4 regions of the Leclercia adecarboxylata genome follow, and region 2 is predicted to be linked to each of the others. Evidence: predicted binding sites of a transcription regulator. Region 2 holds the regulator's gene; each other region holds the start of a gene.
What was found. Region 2 encodes Fur, which represses iron uptake genes when iron is present. Its sites were predicted from a motif close to ATAATAATGAGAACNACTATCAA; they were not measured.
Positions count from the first base shown of each region.

Region 1: a site for Fur is predicted at 2,691-2,713, ahead of ftnA (non-heme ferritin). Genes of this name have one in related genera too.
Region 3: a site for Fur is predicted at 2,394-2,416, ahead of FHN83_RS22385 (TonB-dependent siderophore receptor). Genes of this name have one in related genera too.
Region 4: a site for Fur is predicted at 1,755-1,777, ahead of bfd (bacterioferritin-associated ferredoxin). Genes of this name have one in related genera too.

Region 1 covers NZ_CP040889.1:118,624-122,837, reverse strand. Annotated here, with positions in the region: gene FHN83_RS02440 (YecA family protein) at 1-446, shown strand, start outside; gene tyrP (tyrosine transporter TyrP) at 543-1,754, opposite strand; gene FHN83_RS28380 (hypothetical protein) at 1,825-2,016, opposite strand; gene ftnA (non-heme ferritin) at 2,054-2,551, opposite strand; gene yecR (YecR family lipoprotein) at 2,758-3,099, opposite strand; gene FHN83_RS02415 (RpiB/LacA/LacB family sugar-phosphate isomerase) at 3,395-4,033, shown strand; gene FHN83_RS02410 (MFS transporter) at 4,074-4,214, opposite strand, start outside.
Region 2 covers NZ_CP040889.1:3,436,792-3,441,005, forward strand. Annotated here, with positions in the region: gene chiP (chitoporin ChiP) at 1-1,197, shown strand, start outside; gene chiQ (ChiQ/YbfN family lipoprotein) at 1,244-1,573, shown strand; gene fur (ferric iron uptake transcriptional regulator) at 1,718-2,164, opposite strand; gene fldA (flavodoxin FldA) at 2,456-2,986, opposite strand; gene ybfE (LexA regulated protein) at 3,142-3,429, opposite strand; gene ybfF (esterase) at 3,558-4,214, opposite strand, start outside.
Region 3 covers NZ_CP040889.1:4,297,162-4,301,375, forward strand. Annotated here, with positions in the region: gene FHN83_RS22380 (phosphotransferase family protein) at 1-16, opposite strand, end outside; gene FHN83_RS22385 (TonB-dependent siderophore receptor) at 131-2,320, opposite strand; gene FHN83_RS22390 (DUF4142 domain-containing protein) at 2,685-3,275, shown strand; guanidine-I (ykkC/yxkD leader) riboswitch at 3,469-3,567, shown strand; gene FHN83_RS22395 (putative urea ABC transporter substrate-binding protein) at 3,624-4,214, shown strand, end outside.
Region 4 covers NZ_CP040889.1:1,631,796-1,636,009, reverse strand. Annotated here, with positions in the region: gene fusA (elongation factor G) at 1-380, shown strand, start outside; gene tuf (elongation factor Tu) at 450-1,634, shown strand; gene bfd (bacterioferritin-associated ferredoxin) at 1,812-2,006, shown strand; gene bfr (bacterioferritin) at 2,077-2,553, shown strand; gene FHN83_RS09610 (prepilin peptidase) at 2,537-3,010, opposite strand; gene rpsJ (30S ribosomal protein S10) at 3,401-3,712, shown strand; gene rplC (50S ribosomal protein L3) at 3,745-4,214, shown strand, end outside.

The sequences.
Region 1 (4,214 bases), 1.8 Mb from region 2:
GCTTTATCGATCTCTGCTTCAAGCATATGAACGATATCGCCGAGCGCCTGAGCGACTACCCGGATCAGTTTGAACCGATGTTCGGCATGAACGATGTCGAGGGGCAAACCTATACCGTGGTGGAAGAGTGGTGCTTCGGCTATATGCGCGGCGTGGCGCTGACCGACTGGTCGTCCCTGCCGGAGTCCCTGCGCGCCGATCTGGATCTGATTGCGCTGCACGGTTCCGAAGAGAACTTTGATCGTCTGGATACCTTAACCGAAGAGGAGTTCCAGCAGAGCATTGAGGGCATTCGCCCGGCAGCGCTGCGCCTCTATAACTACTGGATTGCCAACCCGCAAGAGCCGGTCGCTCAGCAGCCGGTGATCAACGGCACCAAAGTAGGGCGTAACGACCCTTGTCCGTGCGGCAGCGGCAAAAAATTCAAGAACTGCTGTCTGCATTAACAGCGCCCATTTCTGCCGGGTGGCGCTTCGCTTACCCGGCCTACAAAACCCTTCGTAGGCCCGCGCAAGCGAAGCGCCGCCGGACATTAATGCGCTTTATCCCACTTCCGGCAACAGACCCGCCGCAATTCCGAACTGCACGAGGATTATCACGATCCCGCAGGCAAAGACCAGACAGAGCGCAGGCTTACCGCCAGGCACCCGGTAGTCGCCGTCAGGGTGGTGTTTACGGCTTTGCCAGACCAGCAGCGATGGCAACAGCAGTGCCAGTACCGCCAGCGCAACCCCCGCATAGCCCAACGCCATCACAAACCCGCGTGGATAGAACAGAGCAAAGGCCAGCGGCGGCAGGAAGGTGATCGCCCCGGTCTGGATGCGTCCGCTCACCGTCCGGCTGCGCTGGAACAGATCTGCCAGATAATCAAACAGACCCAGCGCCACGCCGAGGAAAGAGGTCGCCAGCGCGAGGTCGGCAAACAGATGCACCGCCAGCTCAACGTGCGGCGACGCAACCACTTCACGCAGGGCCTGCAGCAGCCCGTTAAGCCCGCTGTGGCTGGCCAGCATCCCCATAAAGCTCGACGAGTTAATGCTGCCGAGCGTCACCATCTGCCAGAAGATGTAGGCCACCAGCGGAATGGCGCTGCCGGTAATAAAGATCCAGCGCAGCTTACGCACGTTGCCGTTCATATAGCTGACGATGCTCGGCACGCTACCGTGGAAACCAAACGAGGTAAAAATCACCGGGATGGCCGATAGCGCTAACCCTTTCTCCAGCGGCAGCGTCAGTAAGTTGACCTTATGAATGTGCGGCGCAAGCAGCGCCAGCATCACCACGAGGAAAATAATTTTTGCCGAGAACAGGAAGCGGTTAAACAGATCCACCAGCGAGGTGCCGACGCAGACCACGCCCCCGCCAATCAGGGTAAAGAAGATCACGCCAGTAGTAGGGGAGATATCGGCGTTGAACCAGTCGTTGACGCTGGAGGCGATCAGCTCCCCGGCTCCGCTGATATAGGCCGCGGTGAGGGCATACATCAGGAACATCATGCTGAAGCCAGTGATCCACTGGCCGAATCGCCCCAGATAACGCCCGGCCAGCGACCCCAGCCCGGTATCGGCGGGAACGTGCTGATACACCTCAAGCAGCAGCAGGGCGGTATAACACATCAGCGCCCATAGTACGCCCAGTAACACCAGCGTAACGCCAAATCCGACGCCCGCAGCAGCCAGCGGCATCGCCAGCATCCCGGCTCCAATCGTCGTTCCGGCGACGATAAAAATACTACCCAGCGTTCTGTTCTTCACGTTTTCCTCTAAAACCCAACGTCACGACGACAAAATCTGCGGCGCAGAGTAAGGGAAAAGCTCAGGTTCGTCAAACCGACGTTACAATGTCTGTAAAGTTATTTTTACGAGTTAAATCAGGCGCGGCGGCGATGAAGTCCGAACGCGATAACTGCGCCAGCGCAAGGGGAGTGGGGGGAGTGGGTGGCATTTCTGGCAGCGCGGGAAATTTATTCCGCTGGATGCGGGCTTTTCCACCCACGAAAGTAAAATCTGCTGCCATTAATAATAACGCGGCGCCCGATGGCGCCGCATGAATATTAATTTTGTGCGTCGAGCGTCGACAGCTCTTTATCAATAAAGTACAGCCCTTCACCCGATTTACCGGCCAGCGAAAGTTTATCGAGAACGGATTTAAACAGCTTCTCTTCTTCGTGCTGTTCGGCCACATACCACTGCAGGAAATTAAAGGTGCCATAATCCTGGCTGGTCATGGACGCGTGAACCAGTTCATTAATTTTCTGGGTGATCAGCTGCTCGTGCTCGTAGGTGGCGCGGAACAGTTCGTCCAGCGACGCATACTCTGCGAACGGCGAAGCCACCTGATTGATGCGCGGCAGACTGCCGGTATCGGTAAGATAATCAAAGAGACGCTGCATGTGTGTCATCTCTTCCTGGGCGTGGCGACGCATAAATGCCGCAGCGCCTTCAAAACTGTGATAGCTACACCAGGCGCTCATCTGTTGGTAAAGCAGGGAGGAGTAAAGCTCCAGATTCATTTGCTCATTGAGCTTGTCGATCATTTCAGTTTTAAGCATGGTGTAGCTCCGTTTTATTATTAACAGGTCAACGTGAGCGCCACTATAATTTGTTATTTATTTATTTGCAAAAAGTAAAATAAATATTTGAAAAATTATAATACGAATGGGAATAAAACGCATTGCGGCTATTTTAAATATATTAATGAGAATTATTCTGTTTCGTGTTCTGAATATTATTGCCAGCAGAGACGCTGGCAACAGAATTAGTAATAAGCGGAGGTCGTAACGGCAGGGGCGGGGGCATAGCCGTGGCACTGATACTGGATAGTCACGGTTTTATTCAGGCACAGCGAGCCGCTGATCACGCTACAGGTTTCGATCGGCTGACCATAGGCCTGTGCCGTGCTGTATCCCATGGCCTGACATTCGCGGGTTGCCGTGCCACTTGTTACGTAAGCATCATCATAAGAGGTCTGGAACAGTGGCTGACCATAATCGAGCCTGACGACCCCCGAGTTGACATCGACGCTGCTGACTTCAGCCTTGCGGGTGATGCCGCAACCAGCCAGCAACAGCACCAGTCCGACCGTGCATAATCTCTTCATAGAACACTCTGAATGCGTTGAAATAACCTATACTAGCGCCAGACGCGCAGCGCAATGCCAGGAATAACCGCCTGTTCTGTCCCTTCTCTTTGCCACGAGCCTCCGTTTCCTTCAATCCTGTGTCATACGGTTCTGAGCCGACGGTGAAAACCCTTACGATCGCAAAATTGTGAGCGCATCTTTGTTTTTTGAAACTATTTTTCACTTAATTTGAAAGTGTGTTTGCTTAGTAGTAAGGTTGGTCAGGTAAGCTATTCACAGCGGGATGCCCCGCATCGCATTCAGGAGACGAAGAATGAAAATTGCACTGATGATGGAAAACAGCCAGGCGCCAAAAAACGCCATCATCCTCAAGGAATTGAACGCCGTTGCTGAAGAGAAAGGTTTCCCGGTTTATAACGTTGGGATGAGCGACGAAAACGATCACCACCTGACCTACATTCACCTGGGGATCATGGCGAGCATCCTGCTGAATTCAAAAGCAGTTGATTTCGTGGTGACCGGTTGCGGTACCGGCCAGGGCGCGCTGATGTCCCTGAACATCCACCCGGGCGTGGTGTGTGGTTACTGCATCGATCCGGCTGACGCCTTCCTGTTTGCGCAGATCAACAACGGTAACGCACTTTCCCTGCCATTCGCGAAAGGCTTCGGCTGGGGCGCTGAGCTGAACGTGCGCTTTATCTTTGAAAAAGCCTTCACCGGCCGTAATGGCGAAGGTTATCCGCCAGAGCGTAAAGAGCCTCAGGTTCGTAACGCGGGCATCCTGAACCAGGTTAAAGCGGCGGTGGTGAAAGAGAACTATCTCGACACCCTGCGCGCTATCGATCCGGAGCTGGTTAAAACGGCAGTGACCGGTCAGCGTTTCCAGCAGTGCTTCTTTGAGAACTGCCAGGACAAAGAGATCGAAGCCTTTGTTCGCGGCATTATCGGCTAAGTTGCCAACATCAGTTAAAGCCAGCTTGCGCTGGCTTTTTTTATGCCTGTTTTCGGGATACCGCGCTGCCGGCATCTTTCACCAGCCGCAGCGTATCCACCATCCCCAGCAGACAGACCAGCGCAATGGCGACAAACGCCAGCCGGAAGCTGATCCCCGGTAGAGATTCCATCCCCAGCAA
Region 2 (4,214 bases):
TGGAACGCCAACCTTGATTTCCAGTCCGGCTATGCTGCCGACATGTTCGGTCTTGATTTAGCGGCCTTCACCGCCATCGAAATGGCAGAAAATGGTGACAGCGGCCACCCGAACGAAATTGCATTCTCCTCCAGCAACAAAGCTTACAAAGAAGACTGGTCCGGCGATAAGAGCGGGATCAGCCTGTACAAAGCGGCTGCAAAATTCAAATATGGTCCGGTGTGGGCGCGCGGCGGCTGGCTGCAGCCAACCGGCCAGACCCTGTTAGCACCGCACTGGAGCTTTATGCCGGGTACTTACCAGGGCGCGGAAGCCGGGGCGAACTTTGACTACGGTGACAGCGGGGCGCTGAGCTTCTCGTACATGTGGACCAACGAGTATAAAGCCCCATGGCACCTCGAGATGGACAAGTTCTATCAGAATGACAGAAAGACCCGCGTCGATTATCTCCACTCCTTTGGCGCGAAGTACGACTTCAAAAATAACCTGATTCTGGAAGCCGCTTTTGGTCAGGCTGAAGGCTTCATCGATCAGTACTTTGCCAAAGCCAGCTACAAATTCGATATCGTGGGCGGCCCGCTCTCTACCAGCTATCAGTTCTACGGCACGCGTGATAAAGCCGACAGCGGCACCGTAAATGATATTTACGACGGCACGGCATGGCTGCAGGCGCTGACCCTGGGTTACAAAGTCGGTCAGGTCGATTTACGCCTGGAAGGGACTTATGTGAAAGCGGAAGGCCAGCAGGGCTACTTCCTGCAGCGTATGACCCCAACCTATGCATCCTCCAACGGTCGTCTGGACGTGTGGTGGGATAACCGCTCCGACTTCAACGCCAACGACGAAAAAGCGGTCTTCTTTGGCGCGATGTACGACCTGAGCAACTGGAACCTGGCAGGCTGGAGCGTCGGTGCCTCTTATGTCTACGCATGGGATGCAAAACCAGCCGACTGGCTGATCAACAGCGCGGGCCAGCGTGAAGATATTGCCTCTAACAAGATCAAAGAGTCTGCCTACAGCCTGGATGCGATTTACACCCTGCAGGACGGTCGCGCGAAAGGGACCATGTTCAAACTGCACTTCACGCAGTATGACAACCACTCCGACATCCCAAGCTACGGCGGCGGTTACGGCAACATCTTCCAGGACGAGCGTGACGTGAAGTTTATGGTTATCGCACCGTTCACCATCTTCTGATGACTAACCCGGCGGGGGATAACCCCGCCGACCGGAGACCGCTATGCTGAAAAAAATCGTACTGGTCGCGCTGCTGGCATCAGGACTGACCGCCTGCGCACAACCGCAGACCCAGAAAGAAGACACCCGTCTTAAAGAGGCCTACAGTGCCTGTATCAATACTGCTGAAGGCTCGCCAGAAAAAATTGAAGCCTGCCAGAGCGTGCTGAACGTGCTGCGCGAGGATAAGGCGCACGAACAGTTTGCGACCCAGGAGACCGTGAGAGTGGCCGATTACCAGGCCTGTATCATGGCGCGTAAAACGGGTAACAATCAGGACGTCACCAAAAACTGCGATAAGATCTGGCAGGAGATCCGTAGCAACAACGGTAAGTAAAGCTGTTTGCCACGCCCGGTGGCGCTGCGTTTACCTGAGCCTGCACATTCACAGGCCCGGTAAGCGTAGCGCCGCCGGGCTTTTTTACGTTATTACAGGCAAAAAAAAGCCAACCTTCAGGTTGGCTCAGCGTGTGCGGATGAATTATTTCGCGTCGTGCGCGTGGTCATCTTCGCGGCAGTCACCTTCGGCGCAGTGGCCATACAGGTACAGACTGTGGTTGGTCAGACGAATGCCATGACGTGCGGCAATTTCACGCTGACGGGATTCGATAGAGTCGTCGCTGAATTCGATCACTTTGCCGCAGTCAAGGCAAATCAGGTGATCGTGGTGATGCTGCTGCGTCAGTTCGAATACGGATTTACCGCCTTCGAAATTATGACGCGTAACGATGCCTGCATCGTCGAACTGGTTCAGTACACGGTAAACGGTAGCCAGACCAATCTCTTCGCCCATGTCGATCAGACGTTTGTATAAGTCTTCCGCACTGACATGATGGTTATCCGGACCCTGAAGCACTTCCAGGATTTTTAACCGTGGAAGCGTGACTTTCAGTCCGGCCTTCTTTAATGCGGTGTTGTTGTCAGTCATGCGGAATCTGTCCTGTTGCTAAACGATTCACTTCTAAAGAAGAAGTGACAGAAAATGCACCTGGGATAATGCGTCTCATTATAGAACTGCCATGACGTAATGAAAACTGCAAGTCTCAAGTAAAGTATGCTTATAAAAACGTGGTACCGCCAACAAACTTGTTACAGGGTGACCCGTTTGAACCTGGATCATTGTACAGGTATGACAGCAAAAGTTAAAAATTTGTAGCAATTATTTTGATTGCTTATACCTATCAATGCGGCGCAACTTAATCATTGCGCCGCAGCTTCATCAGGCATTAAGAATATCGTCGAGGTGCAACTCTTCGCGGACCTGCTTAACCCATTTATCTACACGCTCAGCGGTCAGTTCCGGCTGGCGGTCTTCATCAATGGCGAGACCGACGAAGTTGTTATCATCGGCCAGACCTTTGGACGCTTCGAAGTGGTAACCGGCCGTTGGCCAGTGGCCGACGATGACGGCGCCGCGCGGTTCAATGATGTCGCGAATAGTGCCCAGCGCATCGCAGAAGTACTCCGCGTAGTCTTCCTGATCGCCACAGCCGAACAGGGCAACCAGTTTGCCGTTGAAATCGATCTCTTCCAGAGACGGGAAGAAGTCGTCCCAGTCGCACTGCGCTTCGCCGTAGTACCAGGTCGGGATGCCCAGCAGCAGGATATCGTAACCTTCGATATCTTCTTTGCTGCTTTTCGCAATGTCATGCACATCGGCAACGTCTTTACCTAGCTGTTTTTGAATGTTTTTTGCGATATTTTCGGTGTTACCCGTGTCGCTGCCGAAAAAAATGCCGATGATTGCCATGAGTAAAATAACCTCTTGAAACTTAATGGTATGGTGGCGCAATTTAGCCACGGATAAGGGCAATCATAGCAGAACAGAGAAGCCTGCGGAAACTGCTATCACCCAGGACTGCACTCTGTGCTACATGAAAGCAACAAGAAGGGGAGTTTTCTGACTTAAGCTTTACCGTGCCATTTCTCAAGCTGTGAAATCAGCATCTCTTCAATAAGCTCACTGCGGCTGATCTCACGGGCATTCGCCAGCTCGTTCAGCGCATCGACGGCGTCAGCATTCAGTTTCAGCTCGACGCGTTTAAGCCCGCGGCTTTTATCGCGTTTAAGCTGATTGCGCTTGTTGATGCGCAGCTGTTCATCACGCGAAAGCGGATTGGTTTTCGGTCGTCCCGGGCGACGCTCATTCGCGAACAGATCTATTGTCGTGCGGTCCGTGTGTTCTTTGGCCATGATTTTGAGACTTCGGGGGAAACAAGACACCCTGCTAATGCCCGGGCGATAAGCGCGCCATCATACATCACCGAAAACGGCACGCCAACGACTGGAGGCCCACGGGCGACCAGTCGCTCTCTTTTTAATCAATTATTGATGTCAGCGAGGTACCGACGGATGGCGCGCAGCACCGCGTCCGGTTTTTCGGCATGAACCCAGTGCCCGGCCCCGGCAATCACATGCGCACGCGCCAGGGGGAATTGCGCCAGCAGCGCATCACGATACGCTTCGGTTACATAGGGCGAGTTGCCGCCGGTAATAAAGAGGGTCGGGTGCGGCCACGCCGGAACCGACTCCCAGCCGACGATATGGTCATACTGATCCCACAGCACCGGCACGTTGAAGCGCCACTCGCCGTCCACAAAGGATTTCAGCAGGAACTGCACCACGCCTTCTTCGTCCAGATGCTCACGCATCAGCGCGGCAGCCTGCTGGCGGGTGCTGACGCCCGCGTCCGTCACGGCATTAATGGCGGCGAAGATCTCATCGTGGCGGCGCACGTCATAATCTACCGGCGCTACGTCGATCACCACCAGGCCGGCGATACGCTCTGGCGCAAGAGCCGTCAGCGCCATCACCGCTTTGCCGCCCATCGAATGGCCAATCAGGATCGCTTTTTCGATATGGTGTTCATCCAGCGTATCCAGCAGATCCTGCGCCATGTCAGCGTAGGTCATCTGCGGCGAGCGCGGCGACAGACCGTGGTTGCGCATATCCACCTGCAGCAGCGCGTGGTCGGTCAC
Region 3 (4,214 bases), 860 kb from region 2:
AATCGCTGGCAGACATGCATTATCTCTTCAAAATTCGCAGGTGTGTTGGTCTGGTTTATGAGTGTAATGCAAACGGGGAATTGCGCTATGGCGGTTAAACTGCCGCCCGCTTAGCGGGCGGCATTCACTGTCAGAACAGAACCGAGTAGTTCAGGCCGAAGGTGCGGCCGCGGCCTTTGTAGGTATAGAGGTTCTCAGCACCGTAGGTTGGGCTGTACAGACCCGGTGCGCGCTGGCCCCATGCGGTGGTGTAGTCTTCATCCAGCAGGTTTTCTACGCTGAAGCTCAGCTTGCCCACCGGCAGCAGGTAACTGCCGATGAAGTCAGCGGTGTTGTAGCCCTCAATCTTCTTGCCGGCTTCATCAGAGAGATCGAACGTCTGGGTACTTTGCAGACGCAACGTCCAGTCGCCCGGCGCCCAGGTAACCCATGCGCTCATTTTGGACGGGCTGGCGCTGTCGACCGTCAGCTTCTCCCATTTCCCATCGACGCGGGTTTCCGATTTGATGACGTTGAAGTTTGTACCGGTGCTCCACTCGCTGTCGGTGAAGAAATAATCGATCTGGCCTTCAACGCCGTAGATACGACGTTCGTCATCTTCGACGTTGATAGTCATGTCGCTTTTATTGATGTTGATGGTCTTGTCGGAAAGGGAATAGTACCCGGCGATCTGCGTGCGCAGATTATCCCCGGTGTAGCGCCAGCCCAGTTCGTATGCATCAACTTTAATCCCGTCGAGTTTTGAGTCGTTCACATTAACGCTGTTGACCAGACGATAATGGCCGTTTACCAACTGGTAGGTGCCGGAACCGTAGTATTTCGCCAGATCCGGGATCTCAAAGCCCTGGGAGAAGTTAAACCACAGCTGCTGGCGTTCGGTCAGATGCCCCAGAATGCCGGCGTTAAACAGCACGTTGTTGTAGTCAGTTTTCCCGCCCGGAACCGCGTCTGCGGAGGTGGCTCTGCCCGTGGCAATCGCCTGCTGTTGCGCGTAGCCAACAAAGTCATCCACCTTGTTTTCGGTGTACTGATAGCGCACGCCGCCGCTCAGGGTGATGGCGGAGAAGTCGTAGCTGCTTTGCAGGAATGGCGCGAGGTTGGTGATGCTGTAGCCCGGATAGCGGCCGACGTTATAGGCGTTGTCCAGCTTCATTCCGCCGCTGGCAGCCGCCTTGTTGAGGTCGAAGAATTGCTGGTTGGCGTCGAAAGTTTCATGCTCCGCATCCATACCCCATGTCAGGGTCAGATTATCCAGCGGTTTGCTGTTAAGGGTGAGCTTGCCGCCGTAGAAATCGGTTTTTTGCTGTGACGCCCCAATGCTGGTGACCCGGCCGCCGGAAAGCGTAGGGAAGGGATAGTAGGTCAGGCTTTCATCGCGATAGTAAATCTGCGCGAGCAGATCCTGGCCCCAGAAGTCGGTGTTGGAATATTGCAGGTTGATCAGGTGGCGTTCGGTGCCCGGAATACGATCGGAGTCGAGATTATTTTTGTTGTACGCGTTGCCATCGCCCGTCACCGCTGAGAAGTTCTCGCCCAGATAGAGGCCGTGCTTGCCGTCGGATTGACTTTTGTAATACTGGGTGGTGAGTTGCAGCTGCTGGTGATCGTCAATATTCAGCGTGCCGGTGCCCATCACGTCCAGACGGTCGGAGTATTGCAGGCCGGTCTGGGTGTTATCGATGATCACCTCGTCGCCGTTGCCGTCATACCAGCCGCCAAAGCGCTGATACGCCACTGACAGACGACCGGAGGCGTTGTCGTTACCACCGCTGACAGCCGCAGCTACGTTCTCATCATTATCGTTATGGCTGTTGAAGCCGGTTTTCATGCCGGTCTGGAACTCGACTTCCGTCTCCGGCTGGCCTTTTTTGGTGACGATATTGATTAAGCCGCCGGTACTGCCGCCGCCGTAAAGGGAAGTTGCCCCCGAGATAACTTCAATGCGGGAGATATTAAAAGGATCGATAGAATCCAGCTGGCGGCTGTCGCTGCGCGAGGAGTTCAAACGCACGCCGTCGACCATCACCATCATCGAACGACCACGCATATTCATGCCGTAGTTAGTGCGTCCCTGGCTGCTGACATCCATGCCGGGGATCAGCTGCGCCAGCACCTCTTTGATCTCTTTCCCACCCTGAACCTGCTGTTCAATTTCAGCCTGTTCAATGACCCAGGTGGTTTGTGCCATGTCGGTGATGCTGTGATTCGTACGGCTGGCGGCGACCACCAGCGTGTCATCTTTTTGTACTTCAGCAGAGGCATTAGCGGCTAATGTCATAAATAAACAAGAGCTTAGCGCGCGATAACTGTGCGATTTCATTATTGTGATCATCCTGATTTTTTAAAGTGCCGGTGGCCTGACGCCCCGTAACGCAAGAACATCACCTTCAGAGGTGATAGTGATTATCAAGATGATATGAATAATCATTACAATGTAAACAGGTTGTGTTAAAAAATGTTTCTATAAAGGCATGATATTAATGTGGTTTTTAGTGGGGACTCATCACTGCGGTCACAAATAAAACGCGCCGTGCTGAATAAAACCGCGATGGGTAAAAACTCCCAAAGAATCATGATTCAGGTGTCTGCCCCCTATACTGACAACTGCACTGATCGCTTATACAGGAGACGAAGCGCGGTTAACGACCGGATAAAACCTCATCCCTTACTGGCAGGAGAACACTATGCAAAAGCCTAACACCTTTAAAACGCTGCTGGCCGCATCGGCAGTAGCCGCACTGTTCTGCACCGTCGGCGTACAGGCGCAGACGACGAGCGCCGCGCAGTCCAGCGCCGCAAAACCAAGCGCCTCCGGCGAGAAACTCAGCGCCAGCGATGAAAAAGCGTTAAAAGATATGGCGCAGGCCAATATCAATGAAGTCGCCGCCGGGAAGCTCGCCCTGAGCAAGGCCGAGAGCAGCGACGTCAAAGCCTTCGCCCAGAAGATGGTTGATGACCATGGTAGCGCACTGACCAAAGTTCAGGCGGTTGCCGAGAAAAAAGGCGTAACGCTGCCGACCGAACCGGATGCCAAACATAAGGCGATGGCCGATAAGCTGGAAAAAGCGAGCGGTGCCGAATTTGACAAGATGTATATGGAAAACGCCGGCACTAAAGATCACGAGATGGTGCTGTCTAAGCTGAAAAGTGATGCTAAAAACATTAAGGATGCGGACGTGATGGCGCTGGCCGACGCGCATACCCCGGTGGTTGAGCAGCACCTCAAGTCAGCCGAGCAGATGACGATGAATTCAGACAAGAAAGAGAACAAGTAAGCCGGTTGTCCGGCGGGCGCTGGAAAGCCAGCGCCCTTCAGGGCACCACTACAGTGCACCATCCTCGTTCCCCCTCACCAAAACGGTGAAAACCCACCGCTGAAAAATCCCAATATACTGACAAACCTCATAAAAATTTTTGGCACACCCCTTGCAAAGCTAAACCTGAAAGGGCAGTGCACCACACAATCTGAAAATAGCTGGCTAGGGTTCCGGTCCACGCAGGTGGACGACTGGTCCAAGAGCTGGCGACCTCTGAGAGGTTACACGGCGGGACAAAAGCCCGGGAGACAGCAGCACCCACGGTGTCGCGCTGCCCCCTAATTTTGTGCCACTCAGAGGTCAAGCATGAAGAAAACGCCATTACTCCGCTCACTTGTACTGTCTCTGGCGATGCTGGTCAGTCTCCCCACCTTTGCCGCCGTCAAAAAAGAGTTCAACGTCTGCTGGACCATCTACGCCGGGTGGATGCCCTGGGGCACTATCAGCACCAGTAAAATCATCGATAAATGGGCCGACAAATACGGCATCAAAATCAACGTCGTGCAGCTCAACGACTACATCGAATCGATCAACCAGTACACCGCAGGCCAGTTTGACGGCTGCACCATGACCAACATGGATGCGCTGACCATTCCGGCGGCGGGCGGGGTGGACACCACGGCGCTGATCCTCGGCAGTTACTCCGAAGGCAACGACGGCGTGGTGATGAAAGGCGAGGGCAAAACCCTCACCGACCTGAAAGGGATGAAGATCTACCTGCCGGAGCTCTCGGTTTCTCACTATCTGCTGGTGCGCGGGCTGGAGAAGGCCGGACTGGCGGAGAAAGACGTCACCGTGGTGAACACCTCCGACGCGGATATCGTCTCCGCTTTCGGCACCGACAGCGTTAAGGCCGCCGTGGCCTGGAACCCGCAGCTGTCGGTGATTAAAGCCACG
Region 4 (4,214 bases), 1.8 Mb from region 2:
ACTTCGGTTCTTACCATGACGTTGACTCCTCTGAACTGGCGTTTAAACTGGCAGCTTCTATCGCCTTTAAAGAAGGCTTTAAGAAAGCGAAACCAGTTCTGCTTGAGCCGATCATGAAGGTTGAAGTAGAAACTCCTGAAGAGAACACCGGTGACGTTATCGGTGACTTGAGCCGTCGTCGCGGTATGCTGCGTGGTCAGGAATCTGAAGTAACTGGCGTTAAGATCCACGCTGAAGTTCCGCTGTCTGAAATGTTCGGATATGCAACTCAGCTGCGTTCTCTGACCAAAGGTCGTGCATCATACACTATGGAATTCCTGAAGTATGATGATGCGCCGAACAACGTTGCTCAGGCCGTAATTGAAGCCCGTGGTAAATAATCCACAGGATTAAAACCTAAGTCCCGTGCTCTCTCCAAAGGGGAGAGCACTATAGTAAGGAATATAGCCGTGTCTAAAGAAAAATTTGAACGTACAAAACCGCACGTCAACGTTGGTACTATCGGCCACGTTGACCACGGTAAAACTACCCTGACTGCTGCAATCACTACCGTTCTGGCAAAAACCTACGGTGGTTCTGCTCGTGCATTCGACCAGATCGATAACGCACCAGAAGAAAAAGCTCGTGGTATCACCATCAACACTTCCCACGTTGAATACGACACCCCGACTCGCCACTACGCACACGTAGACTGCCCGGGCCACGCCGACTATGTTAAAAACATGATCACCGGTGCTGCGCAGATGGACGGCGCGATCCTGGTTGTTGCTGCGACTGACGGCCCGATGCCTCAGACCCGTGAGCACATCCTGCTGGGTCGTCAGGTAGGCGTTCCTTTCATCATCGTGTTCCTGAACAAATGCGACATGGTTGATGACGAAGAGCTGCTGGAACTGGTAGAAATGGAAGTTCGTGAACTTCTGTCCCAGTACGACTTCCCGGGCGACGACACTCCAATCGTTCGTGGTTCTGCTCTGAAAGCGCTGGAAGGCGAAGCTGAGTGGGAAGAGAAAATCATCGAACTGGCTGGCTACCTGGATTCTTACATCCCGGAACCAGAGCGTGCGATTGACAAGCCATTCCTGCTGCCAATCGAAGACGTATTCTCCATCTCCGGTCGTGGTACCGTTGTTACCGGTCGTGTAGAGCGCGGTATCATCAAAGTTGGTGAAGAAGTTGAAATCGTTGGTATCAAAGAGACTGCGAAGTCTACCTGTACCGGCGTTGAAATGTTCCGCAAACTGCTGGACGAAGGCCGTGCCGGTGAGAACGTTGGTGTTCTGCTGCGTGGTATCAAACGTGAAGAAATCGAACGTGGTCAGGTTCTGGCTAAGCCAGGCTCAATCAAGCCACACACCAAGTTCGAATCTGAAGTGTACATTCTGTCCAAAGACGAAGGCGGCCGTCATACTCCGTTCTTCAAAGGCTACCGTCCACAGTTCTACTTCCGTACTACTGACGTGACCGGTACCATCGAACTGCCAGAAGGCGTTGAGATGGTAATGCCAGGCGACAACATCAAAATGGTTGTTACCCTGATCCACCCAATCGCGATGGACGACGGTCTGCGTTTCGCAATCCGTGAAGGCGGCCGTACCGTTGGCGCGGGTGTTGTTGCTAAAGTTCTGGGCTAATTAATTATCCCTGAATTAAAAAGGACGCTTCGGCGTCCTTTTTTGTTTTTGCAGGATTGTCCCTGTCACAAATTTTCGCATTTTTTGTTCGCTCCCGCCCCGTATCATGGCGATTGTGCTATTGTAATCATAATTATTCTCACTTACACTTTGCGCATATTTTGAACGGGAGTGGTTATGTACGTTTGTTTATGTAACGGTGTAAGCGATAAAAAAATTCGGCAGGCCGTTCGCCAGTTTCAACCTCAATCTTTTCAGCAGCTGCGTAAGTTTATTCCAGTAGGAAATCAATGCGGTAAGTGCGTTCGTGCTGCCCGTGAAATCATGCAGGATGAATTGATGCAGATCCCGGAATACAAAGAGATTGCCTGAGACTCACTCTTTTTTTTGACATCCCTGTAGCCCCATCTACGCTTCAATGAGTGGAAGCGGAGGGACTATAATGAAAGGTGATATTAAAATCATAAGTTATCTCAATAAATTATTGGGAAATGAGCTTGTCGCAATCAATCAATACTTTCTCCATGCGAGAATGTTCAAAAACTGGGGGCTGACTCGCCTCAACGACGTTGAATACCATGAATCTATCGACGAGATGAAACATGCCGATAAGTACATCGAGCGTATTTTATTTCTCGAAGGTATCCCCAACCTGCAGGATCTTGGCAAGCTGGGCATTGGTGAAGATGTCGAAGAAATGCTGCGTTCGGATCTGGCACTGGAACTTGAGGGTGCGAAAGACTTGCGTGAAGCTATCGCTTATGCGGACAGCGTTCACGATTACGTCAGCCGCGACATGATGATTCAGATCCTGGCCGATGAAGAAGGTCATATTGACTGGCTCGAAACTGAACTGGATCTTATTGGTAAAATTGGGCTGCAAAATTACCTCCAGTCGCAGATTAAAGTGGAAAGCTGATCAGGCTGTCCATGCCCAGCATTAAACCCGCTGCCGCCATAAAAGGCCCAAATGGTAGCGGGTTTTTTAATACCTGTTTTTCAGGTTTGCACATCGCAAGTATCAAAAGATAAAGCGTTGCCAACAGGGCAGCTGATAAAGCCAGTACAGGAAGCACGCACCACCCATGCCAGGCACCCAGTGCACCCAGATACTTCACATCACCATATCCCAGACCTTCACGTTTTCGAATCAATTTATAAGTCCAATAAATAATCGCGAAACCAGCATAGCCCGCTATCGCGCCCGCCACTGCGGCAGGCAACTGCTCGGGACGAAGACAAAGGTGATAAAGCAGACCAGCCCAGAGCAGAGGACACAGGTATTTATCCGGAAGCAAATGCGATCGGATATCCTCACGAACAAGCAGGATGGTTAAACCCAGGTAGGTTATCAGAAAGGGTAGGGTAGTGAGCATTGGCCTTGACCTCCATGTAATGTGTGCGGCCATACTCCTCTCAAACCTGAAGGCTAAACAAATAAAAAAACATAACTCTGCGAGACGCCTTCCTGACTGTTATCGCGACGCGGTAATTTTGCAGCACGTTTACGAGGCGCCTCGCAAAAAGTGAGCGCTACCGTCTATTTTCTAAACCAGGCTTGCGTCTTGCGCAGATTTACGTATAATGCGCGGGCTTGTCGTAATTGACAGCTGGTTCAATCTGAACCCCGGGCAACAATCTTTTTCAGTTGCCTAACAACGCTCCCAATCGGGGGGCTACGTAAGAACGGTTACACTCTCCCATCAATCGTAATGGGTCTGAGTAGTGATCATTTTCGTTTATAAAATAATTGGAGCTCTGGTCTCATGCAGAACCAAAGAATCCGTATCCGCCTTAAAGCGTTTGATCATCGTCTGATCGATCAATCAACCGCGGAAATCGTCGAGACTGCTAAGCGCACTGGTGCGCAAGTCCGTGGTCCGATCCCGCTGCCGACCCGCAAAGAGCGCTTTACCGTTCTGATCTCTCCGCACGTTAACAAAGACGCGCGTGATCAGTACGAGATCCGCACTCACAAGCGTCTGGTTGACATCGTTGAGCCAACTGAGAAAACCGTTGATGCTCTGATGCGTCTGGATCTGGCTGCCGGTGTAGACGTGCAGATCAGCCTGGGTTAATCAGGTCATCGAGCGATTGAGAGGTTGATACAATGATTGGTTTAGTCGGTAAAAAAGTGGGTATGACCCGCATCTTCACTGAAGATGGCGTTTCTATCCCAGTAACCGTAATCGAAGTTGAAGCAAACCGCGTTACTCAGGTTAAAGATCTGGCTAACGATGGCTACCGTGCCGTTCAGGTTACCACTGGTGCTAAAAAAGCTAACCGTGTAACCAAGCCGGAAGCTGGTCACTTCGCTAAAGCTGGCGTAGAAGCTGGCCGTGGTCTGTGGGAATTCCGTCTTGCTGAAGGCGAAGAGTTCACCGTAGGTCAGGACATTAGCGTTGAGCTGTTTGCAGAAGTTAAAAAAGTTGACGTAACCGGTACCTCTAAAGGTAAAGGTTTTGCTGGTACCGTTAAGCGCTGGAACTTCCGTACCCAGGACGCTACTCACGGTAACTCCTTGTCTCACCGCGTTCCGGGTTCTATCGGTCAGAACCAGACTCCGGGCAAAGTGTTCAA